Regions from separate parts of the Blastococcus sp. SYSU D00813 genome, predicted to be linked through region 2. Evidence: predicted binding sites of a transcription regulator. Region 2 holds the regulator's gene; the other holds the start of a gene.
What was found. Region 2 encodes LexA, which represses DNA repair genes until DNA is damaged. Its sites were predicted from a motif close to TCGAACANNTGTTCGA; they were not measured.
Positions count from the first base shown of each region.

Region 1: ACI8AX_RS03705 (DUF222 domain-containing protein) is a predicted target of LexA. The motif match lies at 4,596-4,611, and genes of this name have one in related genera.

Region 1 is NZ_JBJGZX010000004.1:352-7,489, reverse strand. Features, by position in the region: gene ACI8AX_RS03730 (cobalt-precorrin-5B (C(1))-methyltransferase) at 1-394, shown strand, start outside; gene cobM (precorrin-4 C(11)-methyltransferase) at 425-1,165, opposite strand; gene cbiE (precorrin-6y C5,15-methyltransferase (decarboxylating) subunit CbiE) at 1,209-2,432, opposite strand; gene def (peptide deformylase) at 2,429-2,977, opposite strand; gene ACI8AX_RS03710 (cobalamin biosynthesis protein) at 3,017-3,970, shown strand; gene ACI8AX_RS03705 (DUF222 domain-containing protein) at 4,629-5,846, shown strand; gene ACI8AX_RS03700 (hypothetical protein) at 5,920-6,048, opposite strand; gene ACI8AX_RS03695 (PIG-L deacetylase family protein) at 6,129-6,845, opposite strand; gene ACI8AX_RS03690 (PIG-L deacetylase family protein) at 6,991-7,138, opposite strand, start outside.
Region 2 is NZ_JBJGZX010000016.1:39,518-46,655, reverse strand. Features, by position in the region: gene ACI8AX_RS13095 (phosphatase PAP2 family protein) at 1-403, shown strand, start outside; gene ACI8AX_RS13090 (hypothetical protein) at 366-1,481, shown strand; gene lexA (transcriptional repressor LexA) at 1,520-2,296, opposite strand; gene ACI8AX_RS13080 (LysM peptidoglycan-binding domain-containing protein) at 2,865-3,146, shown strand; gene ACI8AX_RS13075 (hypothetical protein) at 3,260-3,826, shown strand; gene nrdR (transcriptional regulator NrdR) at 4,214-4,771, shown strand; gene ACI8AX_RS13065 (vitamin B12-dependent ribonucleotide reductase) at 4,851-7,138, shown strand, end outside.

The sequences.
Region 1 (7,138 bases), on a different contig from region 2:
CGCGCTGCTGGACATGGGCGACTTCGCCGGAGCGGTGCTCAAGTACCTGCGCCGGCACCCGGTGCCGCGGCTGACCGTGGCCGGCGGCATCGGCAAGCTCGCCAAGCTCGCCGAGGGGCACCTCGACCTGCACTCGGCCCGCTCGCAGGTGTCGTTCGAGGCGCTCGCGGCGCTGGTCCGCGAGGCCGGGGGCGCGCCGGAGCTGGTCGAGGGCGTGCGCGGGGCGAACACGGCGCTGGACGCGCTGCAGCAGTGCCAGGCCGCGGGGCTGCCGCTCGGCGACCTGGTCGCGGCCGGCGCCCGGGAGACCGCGCTCGGCGTGCTGCGCGGCGCTCCGGTCGAGGTCGACGTCGTCGTCATCGACCGCGCCGGCACGGTCGTCGGCCGCGCCTGAGCGGAGTCGCTCGAGTGCGGAAACCGTCACTCAGCGACTCCGATGCACCGAGTAGAGGTGGCTGTCGGGGAACTGCTCGGCGGCGAGAGCGGGGCCGACGACGACGACCGCCGTCCGTCTGATCCCGGCCTCGGCCACCTGCCCGGCGATGTCGGCCAGCGTGCCGCGCAGCACCACCTCGTCGTCCCGGCTGGCGTGGGCGACGACGGCGGCCGGGCAGTCACCGCCGTAGTGCTCCGCGAGCTCGGGCGCGAGCTCGTCCAGCCGCTGCACGGCCAGGTGCAGCACCAGCGTGGCGCCGGTCGCCGCGTAGGCGGCGAGCGTCTCGCCCGGCGGCATGGGCGTGGACCGGGCCGAGGTCCGGGTGAGGACGACGGTCTGCGCGACCCCCGGCACCGTCAGCTCCCGCTTGAGCGCGGCGGCGGCCGCGGCGAACGACGGGACCCCCGGCACCACCTCGTAGGGCACCCCCGCCGCGTCGAGCCGGCGCATCTGCTCGGCCATCGCGCTGTACACCGACGGGTCGCCGGAGTGCAGCCGGGCGACGTCGAGCCCGGCCTCGTGCGCCGCCACCAGCTCGGCGGTGATGGCGTCGAGGTCCAGGTCGGCGGTGTCGACCAGCCGGGCGCCGGCCGGCGCGGTGGCCAGCAGCTCCCGCGGCACGAGGGCGCCCGCGTAGAGGCACACCGGGGCCGAGGCGATGAGCCGGGCCGCGCGCAGGGTGACCAGGTCGGCGGCCCCGGGCCCCGCCCCGATGAAGAAGACCGTCACCTGGGGGCCTTTCGCGCGCGAAGTGCTCCAGGCAGGGCCGCGCTCACCGGGTGACCGACCAGATGGTCACCGGCATCGCCGCGCGCCAGCCGGTGAAGGAGCCGACCGGCTCGGCGCGCTGCACCGCGACCCGCACCAGCTCGCCCCCGACGCGCGAGTGCCAGGACGCCAGCACCGCCTCGCTCTCCACCGTGACCGCGTTGGCCACCAGCCGGCCGCCGGGCGGCAGCGCGTCCCAGCAGGTCTCGAGCACCAGCGGCGTGGTCAGCCCGCCGCCGATGAAGACGGCGTCAGGGGACCCCAGCCGGGCGAGCACCTCGGGCGCCGAGCCGCGGACCACCCGCAGGTAGGGCACGCCGAGGCGGGCGGCGTTGCGGGCGATCCGCGCCGCCCGCTCCTCGTCGGCCTCGACGGCGACCGCGCGGCAGGTCGGGTGCGCGCGCATCCACTCGATGCCGATGGAGCCGGAGCCCGCGCCGACGTCCCACAGCAGCTGGCCCGGGACGGCGGCCAGCCGCGACAGCGTGATCGCCCGGACCTCGGACTTGGTGAGCTGCCCGTCGGACTCGTACGCGCCGTCGGGCAGGCCCGGGGTGGTGGGCAGCGGCATCGTCCCGCGCTCGGCCCGGCACTCCACCGCGGTGACCACCAGCGCCGGCGCCGGCTGCGACCAGGTGGCCGCCGTCCCGGAGCGCACCGATTCGTCCGGGCCGCCCAGCCCGGCCAGCACGGTGACCGTGCTCAGCCCGTACCCGCGGTCGGACAGGAGCCGCGCCACGTGCGCCGGCGTCTCGCCGTCGGAGCCGAGCACGAGCAGCCGGGCGCCGGGCTGCACGTGCGGGTGCAGCAGCTCGATCGGCCGCCCGACGAGGCTGACCACGCAGGTGTCCTCGACCGCCCAACCCATCCGGGCGCACGCCAGCGACACCGACGACGGCGCCGGCAGTACCCGCACCCGCGCCGCGCCCAGCAGCCGGGTGAGCGTGGTGCCGATCCCCGACAGCATCGGGTCGCCGCTGGCCAGGACGACGACGGCCCGGCCGGCGTGCTGCTCGACCAGTCCGGGCAGCGCCTCGGTCAGCGGCGAGGGCCACGGCACGCGCTCGGCCGGCACGGAGTCGGGCACCAGCGCCAGCTGCCGCGCGCTGCCCATCAGCACCTCGGCCCGCTCGACCTCGGCCCGGGAGGTGGGCGCGAGCCCGTCCCAGCCGTCGGCGCCGATGCCGACGACGACGACCGGCGTCTCGCCGACCTGCGTGTCCGTCACGACCCGGTCCCCTCGCGCGACTCGGCCAGCAGCTTCTCGCGCAGCTCCTGCGGCAGCCGGTCGACGTACACGGTGCCGTCGAGGTGGTCGACCTCGTGCTGCAGGCAGCGGGCGGCCATCCCGGTCGCCTCGATGGTCACCGGGACGCCGGCGGCGTCCACCCCGTCGACCCGCGCCCGGAACGCCCGGGGCAGCTCGGCGTAGGGGCCCGGGACCGACAGGCAGCCCTCCTCGGTGACCTCGTCGGCCGGCTCGTCGCCGACCGGCTCGACGATCGTCAGCACCGGGTTCACCACGTAACCGACGACGTCGTTGCCCTCGGCGTCGGGGCAGTCGATGACGAAGACCCGGGCGTCGACGCCGATTTGGTTGGCCGCCAGGCCGACGCCGTCGGCGGCCTCCATGCTGGCGAACATGTCGAGCACCAGGCGGCGCAGGTCGCGGCCGAACTCGGTCACCGGCGCGCACGGCCGGTGCAGCACCGGGTTGCTGCCGTAGGTGACGATCGGCCGGGCGACGCCGTCGTAACGGCCGGGCAGGCGCATGCGGCGATCCTAGGGACGGCGGTTGGCACGATGGTCGCCGTGCCGAGCAGCCGACTCCCCCACCGGGACCTGGCGACGGCGGCCGGCCTGGCGCTGGGCGCGGTCGCCGACGTGCTGCTGGCCGACCCCCGGCGCGGGCACCCGGTGGCCGGGTTCGGCACCGTCGCGGCGGCGCTGGAGCGGCGTGCGTGGCAGGACTCCCGCGCGGCCGGCGCCGCGTACGCGGCGGTCCTCGTCGGCGGGGCGGGCGCGCTCGGCGCCGGCCTGGACCGGCTCACCCGCGGCCGCCCGGCCGCCCGCACGCTCACCACGGCGGCGGTCACCTGGGCGGTGCTCGGCGGGACGTCGCTGGGCCACGCCGCCCGGGACATGTACGTCGCGCTGGGCAGCGGGGACCTCGCGGCCGCCCGCGAGCGGCTGCCGGCGCTGGCCGGCCGCGACCCCTCGGCCCTGGACGCCGGCGAGCTCGCCCGGGCGACCGTCGAGTCGGTCGCCGAGAACACCTCCGACGCGGCGGTGGCGCCGCTGTTCTGGGGCGCGGTCGCAGGGCTGCCGGGGCTGACCGCCTACCGGGCGGTGAACACCCTGGACGCGATGGTCGGCCACCGGTCGCCCCGGTACGCGCGCTTCGGGTGGGCGTCGGCGCGCGCCGACGACGTCGCCAACTGGGTGCCTGCGCGGCTGACCGCCGCGCTGACGGTGGTCGCCGCCCCCGGGACGGGCGGGTCGGCGGCCGGCGCGCTGCGAGCGTGGCTGCGCGACGGCGCGGCCCACCCCAGCCCGAACTCCGGGCGCTGCGAGGCCGCTCTGGCCGGGGCGCTGGGGCTGCGGCTGGGCGGCCGGAACGTCTACGGCAGCCGGGTCGAGGACCGGCCGCACCTGGGGGGCGGCCGGGCACCGCTGCCGGCCGACGTCCCGCGCGCGGTGCGGTTGTCGCGGGCGGTGTGGACGGCCGCCGCCGGGCTCGCGGTGCTGGCACGGCTCCGGCGGTGAGCCGCCGAACCCGCCGAACCCGGTCCGCGCCCGCCTCCCTCGCCTACCCGTCGAGCGAGGACGGTTCGGGAGTGCGGCTGGTCCGTTGAGCTGGTTTCTCGAGCGGCGGTGCCCTCTCGCCTTGAGCGGCCCACTCAGGGCCAGGCGGGCCGACGTCAATGCTTCAGCCACGGCGGAGTCCAGGTCGCCGACGTGGACGTCAGGTGCCAATGCCTCCGACACAGAGGGCAGAGATACGCGCCTGTTGGTGCCTTCCGGCCGCGCTCAAGACTTCGTCTCTGGATCGCCTCAAGTGCCCAGAGGGCAGCACCACGCGACGAGTAGCGCTTCTTTTGGCATTCCGACATCGCGGTGGATCTCTCGATCCGGGGTGCTCGACCGGCTCACATCCGGCCCGGCACCGCGGCGCCAGCCTGACAGCGGGCGGCCATGTCACTCCCAACGGAGCGCTCGAGCGGAGCCTAGACCGGCGGGCCGCAGCGGCGTCCCCGAGGCCCGTCTCAGAGGCACGTCGTCCTCCAACCTGAGAGGCATGCGTGAGGGCACGTCAAGAGGCTCCGGACATCTGTGGACAGGCCGCTGACCTCGGGGTTCATCCTGCGTCGCCGCCCTCGAGCCGCTAGGATCGAACACACATTCGAAGCGGTCAGGAGGGGTCGTGGGCGAGCTGCGGTCGGCACTGGACACCCTGGCCGGCCTCGACCTGGACGACCTGCCCGACGGGGCGCTGCTCGACCACGCCCGGGAGCTGTCGGCGGCAGCCCACCGGCTGGAGGCCGAGCTGATCCGGGTGGTGCGCCGGGTGGACGTGCGCGGCGCGGTCGAGCACGACGGGGCCAAAAGCACCCAGTCGTGGCTGCGCGGCGTGCTGCGGCTGTCCGGGTCGCGGGCCTCGCGGCTGGTCGGCCACGGGCGGGTGCTGGACCTGCTGCCGGAGGTGGCCGCGGCGTTCGCCGCCGGGGAGCTCGGCGGCGACCAGGTGGAGGTGATCGCCCAGATCGCCAAGCCGGTCAATCTCGACGCGGCTGAGCGGCAGGGCATCGACCTGGCCGCGGTCGAGGCCGCGCTGATGGTGGTGGCCACCCACGGCACGCACGCCGACCTGCAGTCCGCGGTCGGGAACTACCTGGCCAAACTCGATCCCGACGGACCCGAACCCGACCCGACGGTGGAGCGGTCGGTGTGGCTGGTGCCCCAGCCCGACGGCGGCTGGACCCTCGGCGGCACCCTCGACCCGGTGGGCGGGCAGAAGCTCGCCACCGCCCTGGAATCGATCCAGGCCGCGTCCCGCTGCGCCGGGGACACCCGTACCCGCGCCCAGCGCACCGGCGACGCCCTCGTCCAGCTCGCCGACAACGCCCTGGCCTCGGGTGAGCTGCCGGTGCTGCGCACCGTCAAGCCCCACGTCATCGTCACCCTGCCGCTGAGCGACCTGCTCGACCCCGGCACCGGGCCGGCCGCCGCCGGCACCGGCCTGGGCGCCACGATCTCCGCCGCCGCCGCCCGCTGGCTCGCCTGCGACGCCGGCGTCACCCGCATCGTGCTCGACCCCGACGGCCTGCCCCTGGACGTCGGCCGCACCCAACGCACCGTCCCCGCCCACATCCGCAGAGCCGTGGAACTGCGTGACCAGCACTGCGTGTTCGCCGGCTGCGAAGCACCGGCCTGGTACTGCGACGTCCACCACCGGCTGCACTGGGCCCTGGGTGGGCAGACCTCCCTGGACAACTCCGCCCTGCTGTGCGAACGCCACCACACCAAGGTCCACCACGGCTTCCGCGTCGAACACGACGACACCGCACCACCCGGCCAACGCTGGCGCACCTACCGCCCCGACGGCACCCAGATCCTCATCCACCCACCACTGCGGACCTGACCTGCACAGGCCTGCCCACCCCGCGACCGGCCCGGCCGCGGGGTGGGAGGCCTGCCCGCGCCGAGCGCACGGGTCACACGTTGGTGTCGCGGTCCTCGGGCTTCTTCGAGGTCTCGATCTCGGTCTCGGTGACGGGGACGCCGGCCTCCTCGTCCATCCCGCCGCGCTCGACCTGGTCCTGACCGTTCCCGGGCTCGCTCAAGGGGTGCTCCTCTGCCTCGTCGGACGTACCGGGGCCCCCTACCCCCGCGCGGTGGCCGAACCACCTGCGCGGACGACCGGTCAGAGCGCGGGCACCGACGGCGTCAGCTGCCAGGCGGCCGGCACCTCGGCGGACGCGCCGCCGTGCACGGGCGCGAGGTCGAGCACCAGCCGGGTGGGCTGGAAGGCCTCGGCGTAGCCGATGCGAGCCTGGGCGCCCCAGTGCCGGGCCGAGGCCACGACCGCGTCGGGCTCGACCATCGCCGACATCTCCACCTGGGTGGCGTGCGCGCCCAGCGCGGCCACCTTGCCGGAGAGGTGGGCGGTCACGTCGACGTAGACGGTCGGCGTGAACGACAGCGTCGAGGGGCTCTGGTAGTGCAGCACCCGGGGCAGCCGCCGGGCGGCGCCGAGGGTGGCCGCGGCGACGGCGCGGTGGTCCTGGTGGCTGTCGTCGGGGGCGTGCACGTAGACCAGGTCGGCGCGGGTCGCCCGCAGCACCCGCTCGATGAGGCGGACGGTCGCCGAGTCCGGCACGACCTCGCAGTCGCGCAGGCCGCCCCAGACCAGCCGGGCGCCGATCATCCCCGCCGCCCGCTCCTGCTCCGCGCGGCGGCCGGCACCCCGGGCGCCGTCGCCGGGGCCGTTCTCGCCGCCGGTCACCACCAGCATCGTCACCGCGTCGCCGGCCGCGACGTGCGCCAGCAGCGCACCGCCACAACCGAGCTCGATGTCGTCGGGGTGCGCGCCGATGGCGAGGACGCTCAGCCCCGCACTCCCCGTACCCGCGCCGTCCATGGCCAGGTGTCCTCCAGTTCCTGCCGGCGGGGTGCTCCCGCCCGTCAGGGGTGCATCGGCAGCCGGATGGATTGCCTGCAACGCAACCGCCCGGCCCTCCCCCCGAGGGGTGAGGGCCGGGCGGCGGGGCGGGCGCTGAGGGTCGTCAGCCGGCGAGGCGCGGGCTGGGGACGATGCGGTGCGCGGCGGGCACGTCGCCGGCTCGCCGCCGGGGCTGCGGTCGCATGTCGAGGACCATCCGGGTCGGCGCGAACGCCTCCGCGTAGCCGATGCGGGCCTGGGCGCCCCAGTGC
Region 2 (7,138 bases):
CGCACTCGTGCTGCTGAGCGTGGTCGTCTACCAGTTCAAGTGGGGGATCGGGCGGACGGCGCCGGCCTTCCCCGGTGGTGAGTACCTGCACCACCCGGACGGCGAGTCCTACCCCTCCGGCCACGTCGCCAACGCCGTCCTGCTGTGGGGCGTGGCGCGCTGGCAGGCGGTCGAGTTCGGCCTGCCGCCGCGGGCGCAGCGGGTGCTCTGGTTCCTCGCGGTGGTCGGGCCGGTGCTGTGCAGCCTGGCGATGATCGTCCTGGACTTCCACTGGGTCAGCGACGCGATCGCCGGTGCCGCCGTCGGCGTGGTGCTGCTGGGCGTGGTTCACGCGGTCGACGCACTCGTCCTGTCACGCTGGGTGCGTGCCGACTCGCGCCGACCGGGCCCCGCGTCGCCGTGACCGCCGGGGCCCGGCGCGGGGCGCCTCCCTCGCACGCGCCGGCCTGACCGGCTCGGCCCTGCTGGCCGGTCTCGCCCTCTCGCTGGTCGCCGCGTCCCCGGCACAGGCCGAGGAGGCCGCCCCGGCGACTCCGCAGTGCGACATCACCGACCCGCGGCTCACCGAGCTCTCCGGGCTGGTGGTCGGCAGCGACGGCACCATGCTGGCCATCAACGACGGCGGCGATCTCGTCCAGGTGTTCGTCCTCGACCCCGCCTGCGAGGTGACCCGGGTGCACGAGGCCGGCGTGGACCCCTTCGACCCCGAGGACCTCGCCGTCGGGCCGGACGGCACGGTGTGGCTGGCCGACACCGGCGACAACACCGGCACGCGCGAGACCGTCGCGCTCATCGCGCTGCGCCCGGACGGCTCCACCGCCGTGCACCGGCTCACCTACCCCGACGGGCCGCACGACGCCGAGGCGCTGCTGCTGGCCCCCGACGGCACGCCCTACGTGGTGACCAAGGAGGTGCTCGGCTCCAGCGACGTCTTCCGGCCGGTCGCCGCGCTGGAGCCCAACGGCACCGTCGGGCTCGTCGAGGTCGCCTCCGTGGACCTCACCCTGACCGGCACCCCGGGTGGCCCGGTGGGCCGGGCCGGTCAGCTGCTGGTGACCGGGGGCGCCGTCGCGGCCGACGGGCACGCCCTGGCGCTGCGGACCTACACCGACGCCTACGTGTGGCCGCTGGCCGGCTCGGACGTGGCCGCCGCGCTCGCCGCCGAGCCGGTGCGCGTGGCCCTGCCGGAGTCCCCGCAGGGCGAGGCGATTAGCTTCTCCGCCGACGGGACCTCGCTGGTCGTGGCGAGCGAGGGGCTGCCCAGCACGGTCAGCGTCGTCCCGGTGCCGACGGTGACCGCGCCCGCCGGCGCGACCGGTGCGCCGGACGGCTCCCTGACCGACGTCCTCACCGAGACCGAGGAGGGCGTCTCCCCGGTGACCGCCGCGCTGGTGGCCGCGGCCCTGGCCACCCTGCTCCTCTGGCTGCTGGGACGTCGGCGCCGCGGGAGCGCGCCGCCGGGCGGGGCTCCGCGCGCCTGACCCCGTCCCGGGACGGGCCCGCGCCCGGGGGCGCCGGGTCAGACCCGGCGCAGCACCGTCACGACGCGACCGAGCACGGTCGCGTCGTCGCCGGGGATGGGCTCGTAGGCGGGGTTGTGGGGCAGCAGCCACACGTGCCCGTCCTTGCGCTTGTAGGTCTTCACGGTCGCCTCGCCGTCGATCATCGCGGCGACGATCTCGCCGTTCTCGGCCGTGGGCTGCTGACGGACGACGACCCAGTCGCCGTCGCAGATCGCCGCCTCGACCATCGAGTCACCGGTGACCTTGAGCATGAAGAGCGTGCCCTCGCCGACGAGCTCGCGGGGCAGCGGGAAGACGTCCTCCACCGCCTGCTCGGCGAGCACCGGGCCACCGGCGGCGATCCGGCCCACGAGCGGCACGTAGGTGGGCGCCGGGCTGGCGGAGTCCTCGGCGACCGGCGGGGGCGGCGCGGTGGCGCCGGCGGCCGCGAGCTCGCCGGGGAGCCGGACGTCGAGCGCGCGGGGGCGGTTGGGATCGCGCCGCAACCAGCCCTTCTTCTGCAGCACCGAGAGCTGGTGGGCCACCGAGGAGGCCGAGGACAGGCCGACGGCCTCACCGATCTCGCGCACCGAGGGCGGGTAGCCGCGACGGTCGATCGAGTCGCGGATGACCTCGAGGACGCGCCGCTGGCGCTGGGTCAGGCCGTCGCCGGCCTCGCCCCGGTCCGGGAAGGTCCGGACCTCCGCCGTGGGCGCCGGCGTCGAGCCGGTCGCCGTGCCGCCCGCGCGGCGCGACCCGCCGCGTCCCCCCGACGTCCCGCTGGTGCCCGCCACGTCTCCTCCTCGCCGGCCGCGTGCCGCGGCTCGTCCGTCCACCCCGCTCACCCCGGCCGTGGTCCTCGCCCGGCCGGTGCCGGAGGTGCACCTGCGTCTCGCAGCACAGACCGTAGCGCGTCGGGCACCGGTCCTCAAACACATGTTCGAACTGCTCCGTGTCGGGATCGCTCTTGTCGGCGGCGTGCGGTAGACATCGCACAGACGTTCGATTCGAACGGCTGTTCGACCAGTCGCCGGGGTCCGGCGGCCGTCGTGGAGGAGGCGCGAGGTGGCGGGCACGGTGCGGGGCGCGGGCGGTTGCGGGGGGCCGGCGGGCGGGGTGGCGGGCTCGGCGCCCGGTGGGTGGGGGAGCACGGGGCCGTGGGTCGCCGGTCCCGTCCGTCCGGCCGGGGAGCGGGCCGGTGCCCGCCAGGCCGTGCGGCCGGCCGGGCCGCCGGCGGGCGCCCCGCCGCTGCGGCGCGACGTGGTGCGCCCCGGCGCGCGACCGGTGCCGGCCGCCGCCGCGCCGCGCCGGAGCCGGGTCCGGTCGGGCCACCCGGCGCGGGCCGTCGCGGGCGGGGGGCCGGTGCGGCTGACCCGCCGGGGCCGGGTCGTCCTCGCCGCGCTGGGGGTCGCGGTCGCCGCGCTGGCGCTGCTCGCGCTGTCCGCGGTCGTCGGCGGCGGGGAGGAGCTGGAGCTGGCCGGGGGCAGCAGCGTCGTCGTGCAGCCGGGCGACACCGTCTGGTCGATCGCGGCGGGCGTGGCCGACCCGGGGGAGGACGTGCGGGCCGTCGTCGACGCGATCGAGCGGCTCAACGACCTGGAGGGCGCCGTGGTCGTCCCCGGGCAGGTGCTCGAGGTCCCGTGAGCCGGTCGGCCGGCTGTACCCGTGGGGTCGACGAATCTGCCGCCCATCTTCGTCAACCCCTGGGGCGCTGCGGTCCGCCGGGAGCCGGGGTGCGCCGACCTACCGTTCCCGACGTGCCAGTGGACAAGCGCGGCCGAGCAGTGGCCTCCATCGCCCAGCCCCTCGAGGCCGAGGTCCTCGCCGACGGGTCGTGGTGGCCCGGCGCGGTCCTCGGGTGGCGTCACGACGAGGCGGGCGTCTGCCAGGCGGAGGTGCGCGTCGTCGTGGCCGGGGCCGAGCGGGTGCGGTGGGTCGACCTCACCGCCGTCCGCCTCCCGCAGGGCCCCGGCGGGGCCGGCGCCTCCGTCCCGCCCGCCCGTGAGCCGGCCGCGGAGACGGTCGTGATGAGTCGCGCGGACCTGCGCGAGCTCATGGCCACCGGCCTCCCCGCGCGGCCCGTCCGGCGCCGCCGGCACGCCAGCGACCTGACCGCCGAGCTGCCCGCGGTGCGCTGCGCCGAGGGTGTCGCCGGCGCCGGCGCCGGCCGCCACCGCGCGCCCGCGGCCGCCGGTCGGCACCGCGCCGCGGACGGGGCCGAGCGGGCGGGGCGGCCGGCGGCCCCGGACCCGATGACCCGTCCGATCCGCCTGGACGACGTCGCCGGGTGGTCCTGGGGCGCCTCCGCCACCGCCGTCCGCTGAGGCCCGTCCCCGGTCCGTCCCCCGGTCCGGCGCCCCGTCCGGGCGACACGCACTACACCTCCCGAGGCCGTCGCGCACGCAGCGCGCGGTCGTCCTCGGCGTGTCCGTGTGACGGCTGGGGTGTCAGGCCGTCCCAGGTCACGGGCGGGTCGCAGGGGAACGCGACACGCCGCGCCGCTGTTGCACATCTAGTGGAGCCCTGCCTAGGGTTCCCCTACATCTAGTAGTTGCACCGCTGTAAGTCCGTCCACAGGGCGTCCTCAGCTCCTCCCCGGGGTATGCACCGGTTGTCCCCAGGAGGGTCCACAGAGGCCCCGTGGGAGACACCCGGCCGAGTCCCCTGGGACGGGCCGGGGAGGTGCACCGGCCCGGGGAGGAGGAACCGCCGTGCGTTGTCCCTTCTGCCACAACCCGGACAGCCGGGTCATCGAGACCCGGGAGGCCGAGGAGGGCGCGACGACGCGTCGCCGCCGGTCCTGCCCGGCCTGCGGGCGCCGCTTCACGACGGTGGAGGAGGCGGTGCTCGCCGTCGTCAAGCGCAGCGGCGTCAGCGAGCCGTTCAACCGCAGCAAGGTCGTCGCCGGTGTCCGCCGGGCCTGCCAGGGCCGGCCGGTCGACGAGGACCAGCTGCAGAAGCTCGCGCAGCAGGTGGAGGACGCCATCCGGGCGACCGGGGCGGCCGAGGTGCCCAGCCACGAGGTCGGGCTGGCCATCCTGCGTCCGCTGCGCGAGCTCGACGAGGTGGCCTACCTCCGCTTCGCCAGCGTGTACCGCGCCTTCACCTCGCTCGAGGACTTCGAGAAGGAGATCACCGAGCTGCGGGCCCGGCACCTCACCGCCGGGACGCTCCCGCTGCCGGGCATGCAGCCCGAGCCGTCCGCCGGTCGCCGGCGCGGCGGGTCCCGGGCCAGGGAAGCCTCCGACGGCAACGCCGCCGTCACCTGAGAACTGTCAGCACCACCCGATAGAACCGAGTGCGGCTCTCTTCCCCAGCCGACTCAGCCACAACAGAGGGAGAGCTCAAGTGACCGAGACCGAGGACCGCCTGTCGGGCCGCACGCGTCGCGCCGCCAAGGCGCCGGCGCGGGGGAAGGGCCTGAAGGTCAAGCGGGTCTTCACGACCCCCGGGGTGCACCCGTACGACGAGGTGACCTGGGAGCGTCGTGACGTCGTCATGACCAACTGGCGGGACGGCTCGATCAACTTCGAGCAGCGCGGCGTGGAGTTCCCCGCCGAGTGGAGCATCAACGCCACCAACATCGTCACCACGAAGTACTTCCGCGGCGCCGTCGGCAGCCCGCAGCGCGAGACCAGCCTGCGCCAGCTCATCGACCGGGTGGTGCTCACCTACGGCGCCGCCGGCCGCGAGCACGGCTACTTCGCCACCGAGGGCGACGCCGAGGTCTTCGAGCACGAGCTGACCTGGATGCTGCTGCACCAGTACTTCAGCTTCAACAGCCCCGTGTGGTTCAACGTCGGCACGAGCGCCCCGCAGCAGGTCAGCGCGTGCTTCATCCTCGCCGTCGACGACACGATGGACTCGATCCTCAACTGGTACCGGGAGGAGGGGCTCATCTTCAAGGGCGGCTCCGGCGCCGGCCTGAACCTCTCCCGCATCCGCTCCTCCAAGGAGCTGCTGTCCTCCGGCGGCACCGCCTCCGGCCCGGTGAGCTTCATGCGCGGCGCCGACGCCTCCGCCGGCACGATCAAGTCCGGCGGTGCGACCCGTCGCGCGGCGAAGATGGTCGTCCTCGACATCGACCACCCCGACATCGAGGAGTTCATCGAGACCAAGGCGCGCGAGGAGGACAAGATCCGCGCGCTGCGCGACGCCGGCTACGACATGGACCTCGGCGGCAAGGACATCACCAGCGTCCAGTACCAGAACGCCAACAACTCGGTCCGCGTCTCCGACGAGTTCATGCGCGCGGTCGAGGACGGCACGGACTTCGGTCTGCGCGCCCGGATGGACGGCTCGGTCATCGAGACCGTCGACGCCAAGGCCCTGTTCCGCAAGGTCACCCAGGCCGCCTGGGAGTGCGCCGACCCCGGCATCCAGTACGACGACACGATCAACGACTGGCACACCAACCCCGAGACGGGCCGGATCAACGCATCCAACCCCTGCTCGGAGTACATGAGCCTGGACAACAGCTCGTGCAACCTGGCCTCGCTGAACCTCATGAAGTTCCTGAAGGACGACGGCACCTTCGACTCCAAGAACTTCGTCAAGGCCGTCGAGCTGGTCATCACGGCGATGGACGTCTCCATCTGCTTCGCCGACTTCCCGACCGAGCCGATCGGTGAGACCACCCGCGCCTACCGGCAGCTGGGCATCGGGTACGCGAATCTCGGCGCCCTGCTGATGGCGACCGGCCACGCCTACGACTCGCGCGGCGGCCAGACGCTGGCGGCGGCGATCACCTCGCTGATGACCGGCACCGCCTACCGGCGCTCGGCCGAGCTGGCCGGCATCGTCGGCGCCTACGAGGGCTTCGCCCGCAACGCCGACGCCCACGCCCGGGTCATGCGCAAGCACGCGGCGGCCAACGACGCGATCCGCCCGGTGGGCGCCGACGACGCCGACGTGCTCAAGGCCGCCACCGCCGAGTGGCAGTCGTGCCTGGAGATCGGCGCGGACAACGGCTGGCGCAACGCCCAGGCCTCGGTGCTCGCACCCACCGGGACCATCGGCTTCATGATGGACTGCGACACGACCGGCATCGAGCCGGACTTCTCGCTGGTCAAGTACAAGAAGCTGGTCGGCGGCGGCTCCATGCAGATCGTCAACCAGACCGTGCCGCGCGCGCTCCGGAGCCTGGGCTACCAGGAGGAGCAGATCGAGGCGATCGTGGAGTACATCTCCGAGCACGGGCACGTCGTCGACGCGCCGAGCCTGCGCCCGGAGCACTACGAGGTCTTCGACTGCGCCATGGGCGAGCGGGCGATCAGCCCGATGGGCCACGTGCGGATGATGGCCGCGGTGCAGCCGTTCATCTCCGGCGCGATCAGCAAGACGGTCAACATGCCGGAGACGGCGACCGTCGAGGACGTCGAGAACATCTACTTCCAGGGCTGGAAGCTCGGCCTCAAGGCGCTGGCGATCTACCGCGACAACTGCAAGGTGGGCCAGCCGCTGTCCGACGCGAAGGCCAAGAAGGCCGACGCCAAGGTCGAGGTCGAGGCCGCCCCGACCGCCCTGTCGCACCCGGTGCGCAAGCGCCTGCCCAAGAAGCGCACCAGCATGACGACGTCGTTCAGCGTCGCCGGTGCCGAGGGCTACATGACCGCCGGCATGTACGAGGACGGCAG